One region of the Thainema salinarum CENA647 genome, then DNA from elsewhere that is predicted to be linked to it. Evidence: riboswitches for the same ligand, from Rfam matches in the RefSeq annotation. Region 1 holds a riboswitch; the other holds the start of a gene.
The links. A riboswitch is a leader RNA that binds a small molecule or an ion and turns the genes downstream of it on or off. The one in region 1 is predicted to bind cobalamin.
Positions count from the first base shown of each region.

Region 2: another riboswitch for cobalamin. It lies ahead of AC286M_RS28180 (sirohydrochlorin chelatase); the one in region 1 lies ahead of cobW (cobalamin biosynthesis protein CobW).

Region 1 covers NZ_JBYJZJ010000022.1:3,255,153-3,263,195, forward strand. Annotated here, with positions in the region: one part of gene AC286M_RS21060 (ISKra4 family transposase) at 1-246, shown strand, start outside; gene AC286M_RS21065 (energy-coupling factor ABC transporter substrate-binding protein) at 283-582, opposite strand; gene AC286M_RS21070 (energy-coupling factor ABC transporter permease) at 732-1,487, opposite strand; gene cobW (cobalamin biosynthesis protein CobW) at 1,560-2,618, opposite strand; cobalamin riboswitch at 3,017-3,227, opposite strand; gene AC286M_RS21080 (ferritin-like domain-containing protein) at 3,401-4,027, opposite strand; gene AC286M_RS21085 (HMA2 domain-containing protein) at 4,254-4,802, shown strand; gene AC286M_RS21090 (heavy metal translocating P-type ATPase) at 4,824-7,052, shown strand; gene AC286M_RS21095 (hypothetical protein) at 7,345-7,623, shown strand; gene AC286M_RS21100 (DUF5132 domain-containing protein) at 7,711-8,031, opposite strand.
Region 2 covers NZ_JBYJZJ010000022.1:4,885,248-4,893,290, forward strand. Annotated here, with positions in the region: gene AC286M_RS28165 (CmpA/NrtA family ABC transporter substrate-binding protein) at 1-1,342, shown strand, start outside; gene AC286M_RS28170 (ABC transporter ATP-binding protein) at 1,492-2,316, shown strand; gene AC286M_RS28175 (YbaY family lipoprotein) at 2,339-3,667, opposite strand; gene AC286M_RS28180 (sirohydrochlorin chelatase) at 3,844-4,950, opposite strand; adenosylcobalamin-variant (AdoCbl-variant) riboswitch at 4,995-5,068, opposite strand; gene dps (DNA starvation/stationary phase protection protein Dps) at 5,499-6,032, shown strand; gene grxC (glutaredoxin 3) at 6,096-6,365, opposite strand; gene AC286M_RS28195 (hypothetical protein) at 6,475-6,819, opposite strand; gene AC286M_RS28200 (hypothetical protein) at 7,029-7,361, shown strand; gene AC286M_RS28205 (YdcF family protein) at 7,385-8,043, shown strand, end outside.

The DNA of each region.
Region 1 (8,043 bases):
GAAGCAGCACGTCGCTTCTGTGGCTATCTAGAGCGGCATCGTGACCGCATCCCCAATTATCGTTACTACCAAGAAGAAGGGTGGCCGATTGGCTCGGGGGATGTTGAGTCCTGGGTGAAGCAAATTAACCAACGCACGAAGATCCCTGGCGCTGCCTGGAACGCTGAGCGGGTGCCGCAGGTTTTAGCGCATCGTTGTGCTTACCTCAACGGCAGGCTCTCACCTCAGAGATGTTTTTCTCTGTAGAAGGTGACCTACTCCCGAGTGACAGGGATATAGTGTTCATTCTTTTTCGCGAGACTGATGGCGCTCAGTCCGCCCCCGATACAAGCCAATCACATACCCAATCACGCCCGCACCAATGGCCGCCTGTGACACAAACAGCAAACTTTCAATTTCCCCGCTAGGCGGCTCAAATACGCCGCCAAACCAGGGCTCATAGTCGGGCTGAATTTCTGCGATCGCTTCCTCCGCTTCGCCATCCGCACCACCATATTCGCCTTTAACAAAGATGAGGGGCAAGACGGCTAGAGCGACAACCACGAAGACAATTAACCAGTTACCTTGTTTTTGATTGTTCATAGGTTTTGGGAAGTAGATGGGTAGATAGGGGAGAAATGAGGGAGTTGGGGTTTCAGGTTTCAGGTTTCAGGTTTTTAGGGGTAAACGTTTTACCTAATACCTAATACCTAGCACCTAAAACCCTGTACCTAGTCCCCCTTCCCTACTCCCTAAGCCCCTACCTTCAGGGCTTTCAACGTCTGTAGCTCTACCACTGCGTAGGATTGGAGCCAGTTCCAGACTAGTACGGTCAGCAGACCTTCACTGATCGCGAGAGGAATCTGGGTGAGAGCAAAGATGCTTGCAAATTTCAGGAAGGCAGCGAGGAAGCCACCGCTGGCGGCGGGAAAGGCCAGGGCAAGCTGGATAGAGGTCACAAGATACGTAACGAGGTCGCCCAGGGCAGCAGATAGGAAGATGCCAACTTTCTGCTTACCGCTGTTGGCAAAGAGGCGATAAACGCCGTAGGCTACCCACGGCCCCACAATCGCCATTGAAAACACATTGGCTCCTAGCGTCGTTAAGCCACCGTGAGCTAACAGAACGGCCTGAAAAATGAGCACCAGACTGCCCAGCACCGTCATAACGGACGGGCCGAATAAGACGGCTCCTAGCCCTGTGCCAGTTGGATGAGAACAACTGCCAGTAACCGAGGGAATCTTCAGAGCTGACAGGACAAAGCTAAAGGCTCCAGCCAAGGCCAGCAGTAGTTTTAGCTCGGGATGTTCGCCAGCGATTCGGATCAGCGATCGCAACCCCAAAATAAAAAACGGCAGGGATATAATCCACCAAAACACGGCCCACTGCACGGGCAAAAAGCCTTCCATAATGTGCATGGCCTGGGCCGGTGCGGCAGGAGCGATAACTAGGTAAGCACTAAGCCCCACCAGAGCCGCAACCTGCAATCCCCTTCGAGTGTTCCTCATATTCGTAAACACCTCACAGATCAGATAAATAGATTAGATAAGAAACAGATTGGATAGGAATGCACCTACCAATCAGGCTGCGATTTGGGCTGCGATCGCGGTATTAATCTTGTCTGCATCTAAGGCATGACCGATAAAGACCAATTGGGTCTTGCGGGATTCAGCCGGTTGCCAAGGGCGGTCGTAAAACTTATCAAATCTCTGTCCGACCCCCTGCAGCACCAGCCGCATAGCTTTACCTGGAACCGCGACAAAGCCTTTAATGCGATAAATTTCCTGCTGCTGTACCAAGGCTTGCAGGCGATCGATAAGCCGCTCTGGATCAAAGGCTTGCTCTAGTTCCACGTAGATGGAGTTGATATCGTCATCGTGCTCGTGGTCTTCCTCGGTATCGTGGTGGCTGGGGCGACTGTCGAGGTTGTCTTCCACCGCAGCATTGAAGCCGAGCAGGATGTCTGGGCTAATTTCACCGTGATTGCAGGGGACAACTTTAATCCCGGCGGGAATCTGTTGCTGTAGCCACTGCTGGATGCGATCGCAACTTTCCCTGGTCATCCTATCCGTTTTGCTCAGGAGCACCATGTCGGCACAGGCCAATTGATCCTCAAAGAGTTCTTCAATTGGGGTTTCATGCTCTAAACTGTCATCCGTCTGCCGCTGAGCTTCCAGCGCTTCCAGATCTCCCACAACTTGTCCCTGAGCGAGGGCATCGCCATCGACAACCGTGACCACCCCGTCTACCGTTGCTCCAGTTCGAATTTCAGGCCAGCGAAAGGCCTGAATTAAAGGTTTAGGGAGCGCTAGACCCGAAGTTTCAATCACAATGCAATCAATTTCATCCCGTCGCTTCAGCAGTTCTTGCATCGTGGGCAAAAACTCTTCCTGAACGGTGCAGCAAAGACAGCCATTAGCTAGCTCTAAGATATTGGTGTTTGGCTCAGCGGTAGAGTTCTCATCGTCGTCGCACACCTGGCACGTTTTCAGAATTTCGCCATCAATGCCAACTTCACCAAATTCATTCACTAATACAGCAATACGCCGACCCTGATTATTTTGCAGCAGGTGCCTAACCAGGGTGGTTTTACCAGATCCCAAGAAACCAGTGACAACGGTAACAGGTATTTTGTGCATGAAATAGCTCCTAATATTTGAATTAACCAACCAGCAGACTGGGTTCTTCGTTCGTATTTACATTCAGCAGTGAGATCAACTGATTGCAGCAGAGTTAGGACAGCGAATTGTATTTCACTCAGTCCTCAGCACTGACCTCATAAGTGTTGTAACTATGGGCTGCGATATCGCACATTATGCGTACATTGCGGTTAGCACAAACATGATCAGTGCAAATCAGGCGAGCTTCCTGCAAAACAACTGGCTCACCAAGACTCAAAACCAATGGTTAGGGCAGCAGCACAGTCGGCTAGCCCCATTCCTGCCTTTGGAGCTTTGTAACGACGCTCCTAAAACAACAGAATCGCGACCCAAATAATACTAAAGCAGTCATCATCCGTACCTCGCAGATGGGATAGAGCATCAACCATTTATCGGCGGGCATTCTGACTTACACAACTTTGGATTTTGGATTTTGGATTTTGGAATAGAGGCTAATGGCTCAATCTAAAATCTAAAATCAGCAATCTAAAATTGGCTTACAGCTGCGGGACAGCGGCAGATTTTCACTGCACTTTCCCCGTTTCCTCTAGTGGCTGATCTCCACTAGAACCGATAAGGTTAGCGTATCCTATCACCCTTTGTTGACCACTGATCATCAAGCGTTGGATGCGCAGGAATTCTTAACTTACCAAAAACCCGGTAGTGTCAGTCCTGTCTTGATTGCTGATCTAGATCTGTAAATGGTGTGGGTGGGTGGGGTGCATCGCGCCTATCACTCACGCTATTTACAGGTTTGAAACCTAACCCTGTCTTGATTGACCATAGTTGCCACGACGGTGGCGGCGTCTTCGTCCTTGTTTCCATTCTCGGCCAGTTCTGACTGGCGTTTCACTCTGGCTTTCATCTTCAGAACCGAACTGTCCACAGCCGGAGGGACTTAAACGGAATCGACCCGCAGACTGCTGTCCGCTTAGGTCAGATTCCACGTAGTGACGAGCGGCTCGCGCTACACATCGCTGAAAGGCGGGTAAATGATTCTGCTGGGAGGCTCGCTGGAGCTGTCGAAATACTTGCTGCACATCCGGATACGCCGCAGTCATCGCCAACAACCGCTCATACATTGCGCCATTCTCGATCTCGGCCTGTACGCCGCCCTCGCAGGCTTGAGCCAGAGAATCTGGTACTTCTACCTGAGCAGGCCAGTTATCCTCCGGCACCGGAATACCGTACCGATTAAATAGAGGCAGCAACGCTTGAATGTGTCGCTCCTCAGATTCCAAAATCTTTATAAATGGTCGAACAGACCCAAACCGATTGAGGATGGCTCGATAGGTGGCGCGAGCTTTGTATTCATCCTGCAGGGCTTCGGAGAGGGCAGCAGCTAAGTCGTCTAGCATGGCAGAACCCAGGTGCGTCTTAATATCCAAATAGATATATAGTTAATTGTAGCTCCAAATACACTGTACACAATTTTGTCGATACTGCCGATCCCGTTTTGTCCAGACCATCACTGCAATGGACTGCAATGGATGGGCGAAGGAAACCCACCATTTCCTGCGCAAAATTAATTTTTAGATAAGATTAATTGGCAACGAGAGGTTTTAGTATCGATAGTGAAGTTCTGGAGACATCCAGCTACCAAAAGGATCGAGAATGATTACATCTTCAACAGTCGAGGCTCAATCTGCCAGCAATACTGAAAATAGTTCTCAATTAGGACATCTGTTGGAGGAATACGGCGAAATTGCGGCTATCTTGCCAGTGCTGACCGGATTACTCGTTACTAGTCAGTTACGACTACGGGGTGCGAGTGCGCTGGTGGTCAACATTGCGATCGCAGCTATCACCCGGCAAGCCATTGTGCAGCTTAAAAAGCAGGCGGGGTATGCCCCTTCAACTCCAGCCCTTGCTGCCACGTCCACAAACGGCAAAACAGAAACTGCCGAAGAAGACTACACCATCGTCCACTCCGTCCCCGGTCGCATTCGCCTACGCATTCCTCGCTTGCAAACTGAACCCGCTTTCGGCAAACGCCTCGAAAAGCTGCTGCTGACCCAAGATATTGTCCTCGGCGTCCGCATCAACCGCGCCGCTAGCTCCATCGCCATCCGTTACGACGGCACCAACCTATCAGAACTTGAACTGGGGATGAGGTTATTGCAGATTCTTGAACAGGCAGAACAAGAAACACCCAATACCTAATATTCAAAACCCTCCACTCCCATGTCCACTCTCCGACTCTCCGACCCATCTACTCCTCCACTCTCCCCCACCTGGATCATCCTCCACCAACTCCCCGGTCGCGTTCGTCTACGAGTTCCAGAACTGGGAGCCAATAATCAGCATGAGATTTGGCTGAAAGCGGCTCTCGAAACGACGCCAGGGATCACTTATCTGCGCATTAACCGAACTGCTCGTTCAGTTGTGATTCAGTATCAACCCGCGCTGGCAGATCAGCTTTGGGTGAGACTGGGCGAGCTGCTGGGTGAGTTGGAACACCGTGCAGTTCAGCAGGCCGTATCGGTGGCAAGCAATAATTCTGCGATCGCAGAAGCAGAAACCTCACAAGGTTCAATTACAGCCCCTATAGCCTCTCCACAGAATAACCAGTGGGCTGGTCTACAACTGCCTGGATTAGCGTCTGCTCTCGCCTTAGCGAGCCAGTTCCCCAGTTTGCGGTGGTTGCGGCCTTTGGCGGCAGCAACTTTGGCGACGACGATTTTCCCGATTGCTCAACGAGCCTTCCAAAGCCTCTGGCAGGATCGGCGGTTAAATATTGACTGTCTTGATTTGTTGGCCTTGAGCCTGAGTACTTGGCAGGGCAAGCTGGTAACCCCGGCACTGGTGATTACGCTGCATGAGCTAGGGGATGCTATTCGAGAACAGACAGCTCGCGCGACAGAGGTGCGTTCCTCCACGCTGGCTGATGCGATTGGTCACTTTGCCTGGGTGAAGGGAGAAGGCGGCGAACTGCGGCAGGTGCCGAGTGACCAGGTGCAGGTGGGTGATATCGTAGTCGTTCATCCGGGGGAGCAAATCCCGGTTGATGGCACTGTGCTGGGTGGAGAAGCTACGGTCGATCAGCAGGGGCTGACCGGAGAGGCAATGCCCATTGTGGCGCGGCCTGACAGCTATGTGTTTGCGTCCACACTGGTGCGATCGGGACAGCTCATCCTGCGGGCCGAACGGGTCGGCAATGATACGCGAGCAGCAGCAGGATTGAGGCTGCTACAGCAGGCCCCGGTTTACGATACTCGCATGGCGAACTACACGGAAAAAGTTGCCGATCGCTTGATTGTGCCATCGCTGTTGCTAGCGACCTTAGTCCTAGGCATTACGCGCGATCCAGCGCGGGCAGCGGCGATCCTGACGCTGGATTTTGTCACGGGTATTCGGGTTTCGATCCCCACTGCTTTTCTAGGGGCGCTGAACCACACGACTCGCCACGGGGTGCTGGTGCGCAGCGGTCGGACTCTGGAGCAGCTCGCCGAAATCGACACGATTGTCTTTGATAAGACTGGCACACTGACCGAAGGACGAATTGCGATCGCAGATGTCTCTCCTGTGCCTCACACCCTTTCACCCGAACGACTGCTGCAACTGGCCGCCTCAGCAGAACAGCGGCTCACCCATCCAGTGGCGGAAGCTATCGTGAATCACGCCCAGCAGCAGGGACTGCCCCTCCTCCCGCGTGACGATTGGGATTACATCGTTGGGTTCGGTGTGACCGCTCAAATCGAGGGCCACACCGTTCTGGTGGGCAGTGAGCGATTCCTGCATCAGCAACAGGTGGACTGGAACGGTTGGACAAATCCCAAAGCCAGCATCCTCTCGCAGATCTATGTGGCCTGTGATGGCCAATTTGCAGGCACCTTGGGCTTCACTGATCCCCTGCGGCCTGAAAGTACGCGCCTGGTTCACATGCTGCAGCGACAGTTTAATCTCGAACTGCATCTGCTGACGGGGGACAATCCCCAGCGGGCCGCTCAGGTTGCCGACGAGCTGGGCATTCAGCCTGAACATGTTTATGCTGAAGCGTTCCCGGATCAGAAGGCCCAAATCGTGCGGGATCTGCACCGAGCAGGTCGCACCGTGGCCTTTGTCGGCGATGGCCTCAATGATTCCGTCGCCTTGGCCTACGCGGATGTCTCCGTGTCCTTTGAGCGGGGAGCCGACATTGCCCGCGAAACCGCTGACGTGGTGCTGATGAACAACAACCTGCTTGAATTGCTGGAAGCCATCGCCATCGCTCGCGAAACCCGCGATCTGATTGAGCAGAATATTGCGCTGGTCGTGGTGCCCAACCTAGTCGCGCTGGGGCTAGCGTCCACAGCAGGATTGAATCCCCTGGTAGCAACCATTATTCACAACGGATCTGCGATCGCAGCCGGACTCAACAGCCTGCGACCCCTGGTCACGCATAAGTTTTTGCCCAACGCCATTATTGAATAAAGAGTCAAAACTTAGATATAATTGCTTATTGCGAGGATATTGCATCAAGAATATGCTTTCTGCTAAGCTGAAAAGCAACAGATTGAATTAGCTAAACGATGACTGAATCAGTTTTCAGTATATAGAAGGCTACAATTCAAGGGTTTCTTGCTACCCAGACGATCCAATACGATTTTTAAGGCTTTGCCGAAGTCTATCAATCAGCGATTAATCATTGATCAATTAACTGATAATCTTATTCATTAAATAATCTTGGCTTAACCTGCTGTTCTGCTACTGCCTCGGTGATGTTATGTCTTTAATCCATCTCGACAAATCAGTTATCACCTTCCACTTCAAAGAGATTTTGGAAGATGGTCATCTAGGTGGCCCGTTGACTCTAGTTAGTCTAGGTGCTTTGCTACTTGGGCCAAAGCTATTGTCCAAAGCACACAGCCAGTCTGCTTCTCCCTATTGTCCGGGCATGAGCCTATCGGATTGGGTTAAGCAAAAGCAGATGTCCGCAGGTCATACCGAAGCTCGACCTGCACTGTCTGTCGCCAATACTGAATCCGACAGACTGGCCGCCTAATTCGCCTCCAAGCAGCTTAAAAGGGCATGTGCTCCCGCCACCGGTACGACGGCAGCCCATGCCCTTTCTCAATTACGCTTCTGATGTCTAACCTGTGGGGCCAGACTCAGACGATGCAGCAGCTGCGGGTAAGGTCGCTTGCTTTTGAGAGCCTGCATGTACTTCAGCTCGGGCTTCTGCAGCGACATCGGCTAGCACTTCACCCGTTTCTGCGATCGCAATCTTTGCTTTTTCGTACAGCGTCACCCCTGACTTAATTGTTGCTTTCAGAGCGGGCTTCACAAGCGGCAGTACAATTGGTGTGATGGCCACCGCCGTTACGCCAATCACCAGAGCTTTAGTATTGGGATTATTGGCCAACTCCGCTACATGAGCCCTCAAGCCAATGGGCCTTTGTGTATTCAACATAATGTGTCGTCT
Region 2 (8,043 bases), 1.6 Mb from region 1:
AACTCGCAATCCAATCGGTCTACCCCAAGCCGCTCTAGCAATGGAGCCTGTAATCGATCCGGCGAGTTTAGAAAAACCCAATATCACCGTCGGTTTTGTTCCGGTTAACGACTGTGCCCCCTTTGCCGTTGCCTGGGAAAAAGGCTTCTTCCGCAAATACGGCCTCAACGTCACCCTCAGCCGCGAAGCCAGTTGGGGCAACTCCCGCGACGGCATCATCTTTGGCCGTTTGGATGCCTCACCTGTCGTTTCTGGAGCCGTCACCAATGCGCGTACCGGAGCCGAAGGAGCACGGCAGTTTCCCCTCTGCGCCGCTATGACGATCCACCGTCACGGCAATGCCCTCACCATGAATCGGCAACTCTGGGAGGGCGGCGTTAGACCCTGGCACACCTACGCCGGAGACCTAGAGGCATTTGGTCGCGACCTGCGCACCTACTGGGAAAGCACTCCTCTAGATAGCCGAGTGTGGGCTGTCGTCCTGAGTTCCTCCATTTATGAATACTTTGTCCGCTACCTAATCGCCGCTGTGGGTATCAACCCCATGAGCGACCTGCGGCTGATTATTACCCCGTCGCCCCAGATGGTGAGCAACACCCGCATTGGGGCGATGCAAGCCTACATGGTGGCAGAACCCTGGAACACCCGCGCCATCTCCGGCAACGAAGGCATTGGCTTTACCTTTGTACAGGGACGAGAAATTTGGCGCGGCCACCCCGATCGCCTGCTTGCAGTCCGCGAATCGTTCATCCAGGACTATCCCAAAACCTATCGGTCACTGGTTAAAGCCATGATCGAAGCCTGCCAGTACTGTAGCGATCCAGCCAACCGCGAAGAAGTCGCCACCATCATCTCACAACGCTCATTTACCGGAGCTGCCGTCAAATATACCCAACCCGGCATCGTCGGCAATTACAACTACGGCGGCTTTGACGGGAAATCTCGGATCAAAAACAGTCCAGACACAACCCTGTTTTTCGACATGCCGGATTCCGTCTCCACTGTGGCTAACGACCATTCTACATTCCTCTGGCAGTCCGAAAGCCTATGGCTGATGACCCAAGCGGCCCGCTGGGGACAAATTCCAGACCTGCCGAAAAATGCCGATCAGATTGCTCGTCAAGCCTGGAAAACAGACCTCTATCGCGAAATTGCAGCCGAAATGGACATTGCCTGTCCAGCAGAGGATTACAAAGTGGAACCAGGGGAAGCATTTATCGATGGCAAATCCTTTGATCCAAGCGATCCAGCGGGCTACCTCAAGAGTTTTGACATTCGCGCCAACGCACCCCAAACCTTTTTCCTGAGCCAAACGCAAGTAGTCCCAAAAATTATGAGCTGAGGACTCTGTCGAGACAGCCACGAGATTCCACGTTCAGACGTTTAAACGTTCCAACGTTCCAACGTCCCCCAATGTCCTAACCAACCTGCCTTACCGCAATACCACCCCGAAGCGAAACGACTTAACCCTTACACCTGGGAGAATTTGTCATGTCCTTTATGCGATCAGTCGCGCCAAACGGCGCTTACCCTAACCAAACCGCACCCTTTCTCGCCATTGAAAACGTAGTCAAGTCTTTTCGTAAGCCAGATGGCAGCCAGTTTGTTGTCCTGGACGGCATCAACCTGACTATTGGCGCACAGGAATATGTCTCTGTGATTGGGCACTCTGGCTGTGGCAAATCAACTCTGATGCGGATTGTGGCTGGCCTAGAAAAACCAACCGCTGGCGCAGCAATTCTGGAAGGTCGAACCATTCGTAAACCGGGCTCAGAGCGGATGATGGTATTTCAGGGCTATGCTCTCTTGCCCTGGCTGACGGTGCGAGAAAATATTCGCATGGCCGTCGATGAAGTGTTTAAGACCACCAGTCGAGCTGACAAAGTTTCAATTGTGAATGAGCATATTGAGATGGTGAAGCTCACCGCTGCTGCCGACAAACATCCCCATGAGCTATCAGGCGGCATGAAGCAGCGGGTGGGAGTCGCACGGGCTTTGGCGACTCGGCCCAAGATGCTGCTGCTAGATGAACCCTTTGGCGCACTGGATGCCTTGACTCGGCCCAAGCTTCAGCAAGACGTTCTGGAGATTTGGGGACAGCATCCCCAGGCCGTCATGATGATTACCCATGATGTAGACGAGGCTATCTTTATGTCCGATCGCGTGGTGATGATGACTAACGGCCCTGGCGCTAAAATCGGCCAGATACTCAATATTCCTCTGCCCCGTCCCCGTAATAGTCATGAGCTGCGCGAGTCTAGAGAGTACTACGAACTGCGCAATGAGGCATTGGACTTCTTAGAGCGGTATCAATAAAATCTCGCAATTTTAGGAATAGCTATCGATTCCCAGCACTCGTCACTGGCTCAACGATAATATCTACTTGATGGGGATTGCCGTTGGTAATCACTGGGTAGCTAGTGGTACTGGTAAACCGGAGCTGATCATCCACGTAGATGCTGGCCCGCACCGCATAGGTATGACGGGGACTAATCTCATCGGCATCATAGGAGAGGGAAAACGGAATCGGCACTTGGCGACCGTCAGATTCAATCGTTTCGCTGGCCAAGATAACAGCCTCTGCATCCTGCAAACTCACATCCTGAAGCTGAACCTCAATAATCGCAGTGGGAGGTAGCGCAATCCGCTGCCGATAGGCGACCGTGCCCGTGATGGTGGCTAAATCGCTGCTGGTCTGATCATCCGGCTGAACATCGCCATTAATCACCAAACTATCCTTGCCATACGCTGAATCAAATACCCGCACCGTTAGCTCGCCTTCGTATAGATAACTCGTTCCCTCCGGCGTTTCCTCCACCGTTACGGGCACACCGTTCAGGTCTAATCCCTGACTAGCCTTGTTATACAAGTCAATCTTAGTTTGTTCGTCTTCTTGATACACGCGAACGATGTAGTCATTCGTGTCTAGCTGAATCAGAATTTCACCCTCTACTTTGTCTGGAAACTCATCGGTTTCCGACCGATCCGGCAGCGGCCCCGGCAGCGTCATGGGTGCCAGCAAATCACCGCTTACCTGCACCAGCGCCGGCTGCACCTGATACACCTGCGTGACTTCTAACGTCGGACAGCAAAGCGGATCATCTGCATCCTGCGTCACTATATTCAGTGTGACCTGTCCGTCATCGATACCCACGGCATTGACTCGAATGCGATCGCCCAGAAATACCGTACCCAATGGCTGAGGATCAGTTGCAACATCCAGAACTGGCGCAAGATAAACAAACTGCCCCGAACCACCTGAATTCACTAATAAAAGTGCGATCGCATCATCCGCTGTTCCCTCCCCATCCAAATCACCGAAGTCAATCAGTCCGGCCTGATTAATTAAGCTAACTTGCCAGCGCTGCTCCCTATTTTCATAAAAGCCATCCGTCAAGGAAACAGCGCCATAGTAGGGAACCGTATACTCCAAGCCCTGCATCGTGCGGAGCAGATCGCACCATGCCTGCTTGTCAGGACTCCAGACTTCACGAGTCAGGCAGTTATACCAAGTTGGCTCGTCGTCTGGTGCAGCAATTTGAGTAGTTGGAGCTTTATCTGAGTTTTGATCTAGAGATTCATCGAGCGACGTTTGCGCCACTGCCAAATGGCTCAATCCTGACCAACCCAATCCAGCGCCGAGGGCTAACGCAACGATTGTTTTCATGTTCTTTCACTCTTCACCAACGTTTTAACTCTATCGCTGGTTGATGATGCTGAATATTGCAGTTACCGATTTAGCAACTAAATTTGACTCCTTCCACTTCAAGATCTGCAAAAGATCCCAAAATGAGCAGTGGCTGCCGCGATGCGGCAGCCACTGCTCGTTTGAGGTTGGTAAAGTTAGGGAACTTGCCAAACTCGGTCGTGATAATCGGCAGGTTTGGCATAGGGATCGACAGCTTCGTGGCTGTGATCATGCCCATGCCCGTGGCTGTGACCATGATTGTGGCCATGACTGTGATCATGATGTGAATGCCCATGATTATGGCCGTGAGAGTGGCCGTGATCATCGCCGGACTTGGCCGCTAATCGGAACTTGCACATTTCACAGTTCATTTGCACTTCGCCCATCTGCGTTTCCAGCTCACGGCGGCGCAGAATCGCTAGCAGTTGGGGATGGATATTCATCTCCGGCAGGCAAGATAGGTGTATATGGGGAAACTGAGCCTGCTGCTGCGCGGTGATATCAAAAATTTTCTTGACCAGCACGCCCGTAAACATGAAGTAAGGCAGCACTACAATCCGCTTAGGTCGATACAGCCGCGCCCGCTCAAAACCCTCCTCCAACCGGGGATGCGTAATCCCAATAAAGCAGGTTTCAACCGTGTGATAGCCGCTGCCTTCCCACACCATACGCGCTAGCTTGGCCACATCACCATTGGCATCCGGATCGCTCGAACCGCGTCCGACAAAGAGTAAAACCGTCTCGCTGCGCTCAATTCCATAGGGATTATGCTCCGGCGTATCCAGTAGCGCCAAGCGATCGCGCCATAGATCTAAAATTTCAGGCGTAATCCCAAAGTGGCGACCGTAGTGAAACGTGAGCTGGGGGTGACGCTGACGGGCGCGATCCAGCTCGTTTGTCACATCAAACTTATTGTGGCGCGCCGCAAATAGCAGAATCGGCAGCACTGAAAGCTCTGTATACCCCTGCTCTACGCACTGATCAACGCCGTCTTGAATCGACGGTTCTGTCAGCTCGAGAAAGCAGGGCAAAACGGGTCGGGTCGGATCTAAAGATTGGTAAATATGGGCGAAATCCAGCAAGCGCTGACGACCATCGGCATCGCGGCTACCGTGCCCCACCATCAGGAGAGGTCGCTTGATGGGAAGCGGAGGTAACTCTAGCTGCGCGATCGCAGTTGCCTCTTGAGCCAGCAGATCAGCCTGAAACGCCTCAATCGACGCAACAGTTAAACGACTCGAATTGAGCGGTGTAGTAGACATGACAATCAGTTTCCTGTGCAACGCAGGAGAATAAACATCAGCATCAGCTAGTAGGCATTCTGGCTTTCACAGCTGCGGCACAGCACCGGACTTACACCGGATTTTCCCTACCTTGCCGACAAACTTGGCCGATTGGCGCTCTGTAATCTTAGCCCATTGGCAGAATCCAAACTCAAACGAGTCATGTACCTTAGGATCTTCTACTAATTTTTTTGCGGAATTTTAAAGAAGGGGTTGTCAAGTCGAAGTCATTATGAGTACACTTTAGGAGTAGCAATCGTGAGACTGATGTAATTTAGGTTTAACAATCCGATTCAACGGTATGCAGAGGTACGATGCGTCTTCACAGTTGCGGTAGTCTACAGTTGAATTCCTTTCGGCTGATCGCTCAGTTGGAATCGATGATTGAAGTTAATCTTGATTGCAGACTGGAAAACTTGCGCTATCACCGAAAAGTCAACTGCTTGAATTGCAGCTTCCCCTTATTTACCGTTTTTCCAACTAGCCTAAGTTTTTCGCATTACTCACACTAGGAGAGTCTTAAATTTATGACAGCCACAACATCTCGTCCATCCAAATCAAATCGCCGCTTCTATCCCACTCGGATCGATTTGCCGCAGGATGTGCGATCGCAGGTTACTGAAATCCTCAACCAAACCCTAGCCGCCACGTTAGATCTCAAAACCCAGACCAAGCAGGCTCACTGGAACGTCAAAGGCATGGACTTTTACCAACTGCATGAGCTGTTTGATGAAATGGCAGGTGAACTAGAAGAGTACGTTGACATGGTGGCCGAGCGCGTCACTGCCCTGGGTGGCACCGCAATGGGCACTGCCCGCCTCGCTGCGGCTGAATCGATTCTGCCCGAGTACGACCTAGAAGCCGTCACGGGTGAAGAGCACGTAACAGCTCTGGCTGAGCGCTTTGCCGCTTATGCTAAGCACGTCCGGGAAGCGATTGATACTACCGATGATCTGGGCGATGCCGATACGGCTGACCTCTACACGGAAGTATCCCGCACCGTTGACAAGCGTCTCTGGTTCCTCGAAGCGCACCTGGTCAAGAAAGGCGACGCGAAGTAGTTAATACTTGCTAAACAAGAATCCCCCTGCCGCGATGCGGCAGGGGGATTCTCGTTTAAACAACTAGGCTGCGCCGCCCTGTAAAATTTGGTCAAGTTTGCCCTGGGCATCAAGCTGATGAATGCCCTGACAATCCCCAACATAGTGATCATTCACAAAAATCTGGGGCACTGAACGTGGCCCACCCGTTCGCTTCGCCATTTTCGACCGAGCTGCTTCATCACCATCAATTTGGTGTTCCGTGTAGTCAACACCTTTTTTATCCAAAAGCGCCTTCGCCCGAATACAAAACGGGCAGCTACTCCAGGTATAGATTTCAATATTTGCCGCCATGCCGACCTCCAACTCATCCTGTTACAAAATATTACTTCTTATTCTAGGGGCTTGACATGACACCGTTGGGGGATCTGTCCAATATCGATTTGGAGAAAACTGGCGGAAATTAGAGAAAAACCAGATCAGACTGCCGCACCCAGCCCCGCACGACACCACTATCGACGTAATACATCGTCATCGTGCTCGAAACGCCGATCGCATCAAACACCTGTACAGCCGTGCCGCTGGGAATTGAACCGACAATGTTTGCAGAACTCAAATTGGGTGAAGCATAAACAGTCGCATTGGTCGTAGCGCGAGCCGTTGCGTTACTAGCCGCAGGCGGACGCGACGTACCGGGACGATCCGCCAACATAGGCGATGCGGTAATCATCAAGCTACTCATAAGAGTTAAAGTTGCGATCGCACCAAACCCCAAGACATTCCTTAACGTCTTCAATCGAATAGTCATAACTCACTTACTCCAAGCACACCGAAAAACACTGCTTAAGACTTAAACTGGCTGATAAAGTTAGCACAGCGCTCCCAATTCCGATCAAAAAGTCAACCACTGTTAGTATTTTTTTACAGACCTCACGCCTCACGCCTCACGCTCACTCCTCACCCCGATTGCTGTATAACAGAAATGCTTGAGTTCTGGAGGTATACCTGAACAAGATTATGAGCGACCAAGGGATTACGATTGGCTTACAGCTCTGGCTGTTTTTTCTCGTCTGCTTTGTTTTGCTGGATTATCCGATTCCCCTCAGCCTATGCCTAGGAGCAGCAGCAGGGATTGCGGCCAGTCTGATTATTACCTGGTGGCAAGCGCCAACTTCGCCCAATCAAGCTGAAGCCATACCTGAAACAGCCATCAGTCGCCTACGCAGTCGGATCTCGCTCTGGCGCAGCGCCCGTCAGGGTAATCGCAATCGCTGGTTTCGGCCTAGCTCATCGGTGTATCAGCGTCGTCGCTCTCGGGGTGAGTCTCGGATTGACTCGCGCAATGAGTAATCAAAAGCAGCCTGCCAACCACCATGTTTTTATTTCTATCAAAACTGTTGCCCCTATTCGTCTATCCGTTGGGACTGGGCTGCTTGTTGATTGCGCTGGCCTGGTTCCTGCTTTGGAAACGACCCCGTGCGGCGGCGAGTTTGCTGTTAGGTGCGATCGCAGTTTTATGGCTGGGCAGCAACGCCTGGGTCGCCACCGGGTTGACGCAGTCCTTGGAATGGCAAAACCTGCCGCCTGCCAATTTACCGAACGCTGACGCCATTGTTGTACTGGGTGGTGCCACGCGCTCCCAGATTGCGCCCCGCCCCTGGGTAGACGTAATGGAAGCGGGCGATCGCATTCTGCACGGTGCCCGTCTGTATAACGCAGGCAAAGCGCCCTGGCTGATCCTCAGCGGTGGCCGAATTGACTGGAAAGATGGCGGTGCGTCTGAGTCGGCAGATATGGCTCAAATTGCTGTCGAAATGGGCGTTGCCCCCAACGCGATTCTGCAAGATCCGGAGTCCTTAAATACCTACCAAAACGCCATCAACGTCAAGCAGATTCTAGAGCAGCGGGATCTCGATCAGGTGCTGCTCGTCACCTCTGCGCTACATATGCCGCGCTCGTTGGCGATCTTTGAGAAACAGGGTATAACTGCGATCGCAGCTCCGACCGATTTTATGGTGTCGGAACAGAGCTA